Regions from separate parts of the Streptomyces sp. NPDC102360 genome, predicted to be linked through region 2. Evidence: predicted binding sites of a transcription regulator. Region 2 holds the regulator's gene; the other holds the start of a gene.
The links. The regulator HrcA, encoded in region 2, represses chaperone genes, less so after heat shock. The targets are predictions, from matches to a motif close to TTNGCACTCNGNNNNNCNGAGTGCNAA.
Positions count from the first base shown of each region.

Region 1: the regulator HrcA is predicted to act here: its motif matches at 2,978-3,004, upstream of groL (chaperonin GroEL).

Region 1 is NZ_JBIWLG010000020.1:11,555-15,968, reverse strand. It holds gene ACIRHA_RS40975 (IS200/IS605 family accessory protein TnpB-related protein) at 1-646, opposite strand, end outside; gene groL (chaperonin GroEL) at 1,184-2,809, opposite strand; gene ACIRHA_RS40965 (cold-shock protein) at 3,110-3,316, opposite strand; gene ACIRHA_RS40960 (ubiquitin-like small modifier protein 1) at 3,774-4,049, opposite strand; gene thrC (threonine synthase) at 4,084-4,414, opposite strand, start outside.
Region 2 is NZ_JBIWLG010000012.1:127,874-132,287, reverse strand. It holds gene ACIRHA_RS34835 (nitronate monooxygenase) at 1-87, opposite strand, end outside; gene dnaJ (molecular chaperone DnaJ) at 252-1,391, opposite strand; gene hrcA (heat-inducible transcriptional repressor HrcA) at 1,392-2,408, opposite strand; gene ACIRHA_RS34820 (MBL fold metallo-hydrolase) at 2,539-3,288, shown strand; gene ACIRHA_RS34815 (DUF3097 domain-containing protein) at 3,323-4,147, shown strand; gene hemW (radical SAM family heme chaperone HemW) at 4,256-4,414, opposite strand, start outside.

The sequences.
Region 1 (4,414 bases), on a different contig from region 2:
CGCCGCGCTTGCCGGACTCGCCGTCGGCGGCCAGGAATAGGCGGGCCGCCTCCCAGTGTGCCCGCCACCCCGCCTCGTCAAGGCCCGCCGCATCCAGGTGGTGGCGGGTGGTGGCCAGGCGTTTGCCTCCGCGCACCACCCGCACCCGGCCCGCATCCCAGTCCGCACGCGCCGCCGCCAGCCGGTCGACAAGGACGTGCAGGCGGCGGGACTTGGCATGCCACTCACGCCGCGAGCGATACCCGCCCGGCACACCTCTGCTGCCCGGGGCTCCCAGATCCAGCGCCAGACGTTGCCGGATCCGGGCGATACCCGCCTCAAGATCCCGGATATTCGCGGCTAGGCACCGCCGAGCCAACGCCCACTGATCATGCGTGGCCCTCGTGATCGACCCCGCCCAGCGCGCCGACGAGGTGGCACTCAACTCCCGCTTACGCAGCGCCCATTGAGTTGCGTCGTGTTCCAGCCCGGCCGCACACCGCGCATTGATGTCCCGCCCGGCCAGGGACCCCAGATGCCGCCCCACCGCGCCCAGCACCTCAACATCATGCGCGGACAAGCCCTTCAGCCGGGTCCGCACCGCCACCCCATTCGGGGGCGGCGCAACGAACGGAGCCGCCAACACCCGCAGTGCATTGCCCGCCATCCCTCCGCCTCCCCGTGCGATCCGATCACCCGTCAAACACTCAACGAGCCAGGTCTCGTGAAGGTCACGCATTCGACCATGGCAACCCTGTTCCCGTCGCACACCCCACACGCCCACAATCACTCCTGCGAGGTAGAGCACAGTCACGACCGAGCAGTTCGCAACCCCAGGGAGTGCGAGTGAACACCGTCTCCCCCGGCCGGGTCCGTACAGCGATGTGCAAGAGCCTGACGGCTTATGGCGCCGGGCTCGCGGCCCCGACGGGCGTCCCCCACGCCGACCTCCCTGCGGGGCTGCCCTCAACCATGGGCATGCTCATCGGCCGGCTCGTCGAACCAGAAGAGGTCGCGGCCCTGATCACCTACCTCGCCTCCCCACCACCTGACACCGAAGCCCCGCCGGCGATTGAGGCGCGGGGTCCGGGGCAGCGCCCCGAGACGTCAACCACGGCTGGGGGCAACAAAAAGCTGAGGGCGGCCCCGTCTCACGTGGAGACGGAGCCGCCCTCAGCTACAGACGAGCTGAACCGCGACCGGCTCAGAAGTCCATGTCACCGCCCGGCATACCGCCACCGGCCGGCGCAGCGCCCGCCTTCTCCGGCTTGTCGGCGATGACGGCCTCGGTCGTGAGGAACAGCGCGGCGATCGACGCGGCGTTCTGCAGCGCGGAGCGCGTGACCTTCGCCGGGTCGATGATGCCCTCGGCGATCATGTCGACGTAGTCACCCGTGGCGGCGTTCAGACCGTGACCGACGGTCAGGTTGCGCACCTTCTCCACGACGACGCCACCCTCGAGACCACCGTTGACGGCGATCTGCTTGAGCGGGGCCTCCAGGGCGAGCTTCACGGCGTTGGCGCCGGTCGCCTCGTCACCCTCGAGCTCCAGCTTCTCGAACACCGCGGAGGCCTGGAGGAGGGCCACGCCACCACCGGCGACGATGCCCTCTTCGACGGCCGCCTTCGCGTTGCGAACGGCGTCCTCGATGCGGTGCTTGCGCTCCTTGAGCTCGACCTCGGTGGCCGCGCCCGCCTTGATGACGGCCACGCCGCCGGCGAGCTTGGCGAGGCGCTCCTGGAGCTTCTCGCGGTCGTAGTCCGAGTCGCTGTTCTCGATCTCGGCACGGATCTGGTTGACGCGACCCTGGACCTGGTCGCTCTCACCGGAGCCGTCGACGATCGTCGTCTCGTCCTTGGTGATGACGACCTTGCGGGCGCGGCCGAGCAGGTCGAGACCGGCGTTCTCGAGCTTGAGGCCGACCTCCTCGGAGATGACCGTGCCGCCCGTGAGGATGGCGATGTCGCCGAGCATGGCCTTGCGGCGGTCACCGAAGCCCGGGGCCTTGACGGCGACGGACTTGAAGGTGCCACGGATCTTGTTGACGACCAGGGTCGACAGGGCCTCGCCCTCGACGTCCTCGGCGATGATCAGCAGCGGCTTGCCGGACTGCATGACCTTCTCGAGCAGCGGAAGGAGGTCCTTCACGTTGCCGATCTTCGAGTTGACGATCAGGATGTACGGGTCCTCGAGCGAGGCCTCCATACGCTCCATGTCGGTGGCGAAGTACGCCGAGATGTAGCCCTTGTCGAAGCGCATGCCCTCGGTGAGCTCGAGCTCCAGACCGAAGGTCTGCGACTCCTCGACGGTGATGACGCCTTCCTTGCCGACCTTGTCCATCGCCTCGGCGATGAGCTCGCCGATCTGGGTGTCGGCGGCCGAGATGGAGGCGGTGGAGGCGATCTGCTCCTTGGTCTCCACCTCCTTGGCCTGCTCGAGGAGGGCGGCGGAGACGGCCTCGGTGGCGCGCTCGATGCCGCGCTTGAGGGCCATCGGGTTGGCGCCGGCGGCTACGTTGCGAAGGCCTTCGCGAACGAGCGCCTGGGCCAGGACGGTCGCGGTCGTCGTGCCGTCACCGGCGACGTCGTCCGTCTTCTTCGCGACCTCCTTGACCAGCTCGGCGCCGATCTTCTCGTACGGGTCCTCGAGCTCGATCTCCTTGGCGATGGACACACCATCGTTGGTGATCGTGGGGGCGCCCCACTTCTTCTCGAGGACGACGTTGCGACCCTTGGGGCCCAGGGTCACCTTGACGGCGTCGGCGAGCTGGTTCATGCCGCGCTCGAGGCCGCGCCGTGCCTCCTCGTCGAACGCGATGATCTTGGCCATGTGAAGTGGTCCTCCCGGACGGGGTGGAAAAGCAAGCAAACGGACCGTGCTGGTGCCCGCGACGGACGGCCTGCAGGCCTTGTGGTTCCTTGCACCACCCGGCCCCCGGACCTCACCGACCCGATCCAAGTTCTGTCACTCTCACTCGGAGAGTGCTAAGCCCAATGATTAGCACTCGACCCCCTCGAGTGCAAGGCCGTCCAGTGAACGCGCAGGTAGCACGAAGGGCCCGTCCCCGGTCAACCCGGGAGACGAGCCCTCCATGACGTGCGACGTGCAAGCTTGCAGTCGGACGCGCGTTCAGCCGGCGGCCACGCGGACCATGTCGGCCTGCGGCCCCTTCTGGCCCTGCGAGATCTCGAATTCCACCCGCTGACCCTCTTCGAGGGTGCGGTAGCCGTCCATCTGAATCGCGCTGTAGTGGACGAACACATCCGCACCACCGTCGACCGCGATGAAGCCGTACCCCTTCTCCGCGTTGAACCACTTGACGGTGCCCTGAGCCATGCCTAACTCCCCTATTACTGGCCCTTACGCAGGACCGCACTTCGCGGACCCGGGTCAGACCTCACGCCCCATGGGATATGGGGGTGTGCGCCGGAACGCGTCGACCGCGGCTGAATGTATCTGCCCAACTGCCGTCTGCAACAGGTCAGTCGGACGAGAATTCTGGGCACACCAGATCGGGGGAACCGGGCCAACTCACCGGATTCCAGGTCAAGTCGGGCCGCGTAAATGCCGTAAAAGGCCCGAAAGGGCCGAGCACTTTGGCTACTTCTTGTCGGGCTTCGGGCGAGAACTCATATGCGCCCGTCATGCACCGCTCGGGGAAACGCAGCAACTTCCCCAACTGTACCGCGCTCAACCATGCAGAATTGCCCCCTCCGCTTCTCTGGCGGAGAGGGCAATTCGGATAACTCAGCGTAGAACGCGAACGATCAGTCGTCCGCGCCCTGCCCGACGATCAGCCGCCGGCGACGGCCGGAATGATCGAGACGCCCGCGCCGTCCGGCGTCGACGTCTCGAGGCCCTGCTCGAAGCGGACGTCGTCGTCGTTCACGTACACGTTCACGAAGCGGCGCAGCTTGCCCTGGTCGTCGAGGACGCGGGCGGCGATACCGGTGTGGTTCTTCTCGAGGTCGGCGATGACATCGGCGAGGGTGGCGCCCTCGGCGGCGACCTCGGCCTTGCCGCCGGTGTAGGTGCGCAGGATGGTGGGGATGCGAACGTTGACGCTCATGGTGGTAACTCCTGTTGCTACAAGTCGGTCGGGCTCAGTGGTCGGCGGCGAGGCCGGCCTCGCGGAACGCGTCGAGGCTGGGCCGGATCGTGGCCGTGGCCTGAGACGAATCGGCGACCGCGTCAAGCGTCTTGAGGCCGTCACCGGTGTTCAGGACCACCGTGGTCAGCGACGGGTCGATGTGACCCGACTCGATGAGCTTCTTCGTGACGCCCAGCGTCACACCGCCGGCGGTCTCCGCGAAGATGCCCTCCGTGCGCGCGAGCAGCTTGATCGCGTCGACGACCTGCTCGTCGTTCACGTCCTCCACGGCGCCGCCGGTGCGGCGCGCGATGTCGAGGACGTAGGGGCCGTCGGCGGGGTTG
Region 2 (4,414 bases):
GGCGACCAGGGCGGGTTGCGAAGCGCCGCCCGCCATGGGGGCCTGCACGATCGGGAGGGGGCAGAGATCGGTCAGTGCGGAGGACATGCCCGCATCGTGCCACGTCCCCTCCGGGCGGCCGAATCGACGTCACGGGGCTCCGCCCCGGACCCCGCTGGCTCTCGTCATAAGAGCGGGGCTATAAATAGCCCCGCCGGCGTTTGAGGCGCGGGGTCCGGGGCGGAGCCCCGTGACCGTGACGAACGGGTGGCTCAACGGCCGTTGAACGCGTCCTTCAAGCGGGAGAAGAGGCCCTGCTGACCCGGCTGGAACTGCCCCGTGGGCCGCTCCTCGCCACGCAGCTTCGCTAGCTCCCTGAGCACCCTCTCCTGCTCCGGATCCAACTTCTGCGGCGTCATGACCTCGACATGCACGATGAGGTCACCACGGCCACCGCCCCGCAGATGCGTGACACCGAACCCGTGCAGCGGAACCGACTGACCGGACTGCGTGCCCGGCCGGATGTCGATCTCCTCCGTGCCGTCCAGCGTCTCCAGCGGCACCTTCGTGCCGAGGGCCGCCGCCGTCATCGGGATGGTGACCGTGCAGTGCAGATCGTCGCCGCGCCGCTGGAAGGTCGGGTGCGGGAGCTCGTGGATCTCCACGTAGAGGTCACCGGCGGGACCACCGCCGGGGCCGACCTCGCCCTCGCCCGCGAGCTGGATCCGCGTGCCGTTGTCCACACCGGCCGGGATCTTCACCGTCAGGGTGCGACGCGACCGGATGCGGCCGTCACCGGCGCACTCCGGGCACGGCGTCGGGACGACGGTCCCGAAGCCCTGACACTGCGGGCACGGCCGCGAGGTCATGACCTGGCCGAGGAAGGACCGCGTCACCTGCGAGACCTCACCGCGCCCGCGACACATGTCGCAGGTCTGCGCGGAGGTGCCGGGCGCGGCGCCCTCACCGCTGCAGGTCGTACAGACCACAGCCGTGTCGACCTGGATGTCCTTGGTGGTGCCGAAGGCGGCCTCGTCCAGCTCGACCTCGAGCCGGATCATGGCGTCCTGGCCACGGCGCGTACGGGACCGGGGTCCCCGCTGCGACGCCGTGCCGAAGAAGGCATCCATGATGTCCGAGAAGTTCCCGAACCCACCGGCGCCGAAGCCACCGGCCCCACCGCCTCCGCCGGCCTGCGACAGGGGGTCGCCCCCGAGGTCGTAGACCTGCTTCTTCTGCGGGTCGGAGAGCACCTCGTAGGCGGCGTTGATCTCCTTGAAGCGCTCCTGAGTCTTCGGGTCCGGATTCACATCCGGGTGAAGCTCACGCGCCAGCCTTCGGAAGGCCTTCTTGATTTCGTCCTGGGAAGCGTCGCGGCGCACGCCGAGTACGGCGTAGTAGTCCGTGGCCACTTACGACTCCGCCAGGATCTGTCCGACGTAACGTGCCACTGCGCGTACTGCTCCCATCGTTCCCGGGTAATCCATGCGGGTCGGGCCGACCACGCCGAGCTTGGCCACTGCCTCGCCGCCCGAACCGTAGCCGACCGACACCACGGATGTGGAGTTGAGTCCCTCATGGGCGTTCTCGTGACCGATCCGTACGGCCATGCCCGAATCTCCCAGCTCGCCAAGGAGCTTGAGGAGCACGACCTGCTCCTCCAAGGCTTCCAGAACGGGCCGGATGGTGAGGGGAAAATCATGTCCGAAGCGAGTGAGATTGGCGGTTCCGCCGATCATCAGCCGCTCCTCGGACTCCTCGACGAGCGTCTCCAGAAGAGTGGAGAGCACCGTCGAGACCGTGCCGCGGTCCTCCTGCCCGAAGGCCTCCGGCAGGTCCTGCACCAGCTGCGGTACGTCGGCGAACCGGCGGCCCGCGACGCGGCTGTTCAGCCGGGCCCGCAGGTCCGCAAGGGACGATTCGCCGAACGGCGCCGGGCAGTCGATCATCCGCTGCTCCACGCGCCCGGTGTCCGTGATCAGTACGAGCATCAGACGGGCGGGCGCGAGCGACAGCAGCTCGACATGGCGCACCGTGGACCGGGTCAGGGACGGGTACTGGACGATCGCCACCTGCCGGGTGAGCTGCGCGAGCAGCCGCACGGTCCGGCCCACGACATCGTCCAGATCGACCGCGCCGTCCAGGAAGTTCTGCACGGCGCGCCGCTCGGGACCGGCCATCGGCTTCACGGCGGTGAGCTTGTCGACGAAGAGGCGGTAGCCCTTGTCGGTGGGGATGCGCCCGGCGCTGGTGTGCGGCTGGGCGATGAACCCCTCGTCCTCCAGGGCTGCCATGTCGTTGCGCACCGTCGCCGGCGAGACCCCGAGCTGGTGCCGCTCGGTGAGCGCCTTGGAGCCGACGGGCTCCTCGGTGCCGACATAGTCCTGGACGATGGCGCGCAGCACTTCGAGCCTGCGTTCGTTGAGCATCGGCGCACACCTCCAGAAACAGTCGCTGCGATCATCCTGCTTTGGCACTCCCTGTCGGCGAGTGCCAATCGTCCCCGGCTCAGTGTACGGCCGGTGGGTACGGGCCCGGCAAGAGCGCTAGCTTCGAGGTATGGAGTTCGCGCAGGGTATCGATTGGGCGTCGGTGGGGTGGGAGGGGATCGCGCCGAATGTGGGGCGGGTGCGGTTGCCGGGGCTCGACTGCACGAGCGGCCTCGTCGTGGGTGAAGATGCGGCGCTCTTGATCGACACCGGATCCTCACTCCGTGAAGGCGTCCGGCTGCGCGCCGACGCCCGCGCGCTCCTCGGTGCGCACCGGAGAGTGACCCATGTCGCACTGACCCACCCGCACTTCGACCATGTGCTCGGTACGGCCGCGTTCGCGGGTGTCGAGGTGTACGGGGCGGTGGGCATCGACGTCCTCTTCGAGCGCGGTGCCGAGGGGCTGCGCGCCGACGCCGTGCGGCACGGTATCGACCCGGACGCGGCGGCCGAGGCGGTCGACATCCTCGTCACCCCGCCGCACCGGGTGTGCGGCGAGTGGACGCTCGACCTGGGCGGCGGTCTGACGGTGCTGCTCGCGAACATCGGTCCCGCGCACACGGGCCACGACCTGGCGGTCCTGGTCCCCGGCAGCCCTTCCGGACCGGAGATCGTCTTCTGCGGCGACCTGGTGGAGGAGTCGGGCGAACCGCAGGCGGGTCCTGACGCTGCGCCCGGCCACTGGCCGGCGGCGCTCGACCGGCTCATCGATCTGGGCGGCGCGGACGCGGTGTACGTTCCGGGGCACGGTTCGACGGTGAATGCGGAGTTCGTCCGTGCGCAGCGCGCCACATTGGCGGCGCGTTTCGGCGTGTCGTAGCGGGGGGCCTGGGACTTCTCTTATCGTCCCTCGGATGCGCCAGTACTCTGCCGATCTGACACCCCCGTGGAAGCGGAACAAGCCGGCCCCCGAGGTGCCGGCCGAACCGGACCTCGTCGTCGAGGAGGTCACCACGGGTTTCTGCGGAGCGGTGATCCGGGTCGAGAAGACGGCGCAGGGGCCGACGGTGACCCTGGAGGACCGCTTCGGCAAGCTCCGGGTGTTCCCGATGGAGCCGCGCGGCTTCATGATCGACGGCAAGGTCGTCACGCTCGTACGTCCCTCGGGGCCGGCTTCGAGGGGCCCCGCCCGGAGCGCGTCCGGGTCGGTGGCGGTTCCAGGGGCCCGCGCGCGGGTGGCCCGGGCGGGCCGCATCTACGTGGAGGGCAAGCACGACGCCGAGCTCATCGAGCGGGTCTGGGGCCACGACCTGCGCATCGAGGGCGTGGCGGTGGAGTTCCTGGAAGGCGTCGACGACCTCCCGGCGGTCGTCTCCGAATTCGCCCCGGGCCCGGACGCGCGGCTCGGGGTCCTGGTGGACCACCTCGTGCAGGGCTCGAAGGAGTGGCGCATCGCGCAGTCGGTGACGAGTGAGCACGCGCTGGTCGTGGGGCACCCCTACATCGACATCTGGGAGGCGGTGAAGCCCTCGTCCGTGGGCATCGAGGCGTGGCCGCGGGTGCCGCGCGGCCAGGACTGGAAGACGGGCGTATGCCAAGCGCTCGGGTGGCGGGTGGCGAACACGGGTGAGGCCTGGCAGCACATCCTGTCGCGGGTCCACTCCTACAAGGACCTGGAACCGGCACTCCTGGGCCGCGTCGAAGAACTGATCGACTTCGTGACGGCCCCCGCGGCCTAACCCACGGGGCTCCGCCCCGGACCCCGCGCCTCAAACGCCGGCGGGGCTGTTATTAGCCCCTGCGGCGATTGAGCAGCGGGGTCCGGGGCGGAGCCCCGTGGCGTGGGGTCAGTCGACCAGGTCACGGACGACCGCGTCGGCCAGCAAACGGCCCCGCAGCGTCAGCACCGCACGACCCGCCGCGAACGGCCCCGGTTCCAGCAACCCGTCCCGCAGAGCGCCCCGCGCTGCCGCGAGCCCATCCGCCCGAAGCAGCTCCAACGGACA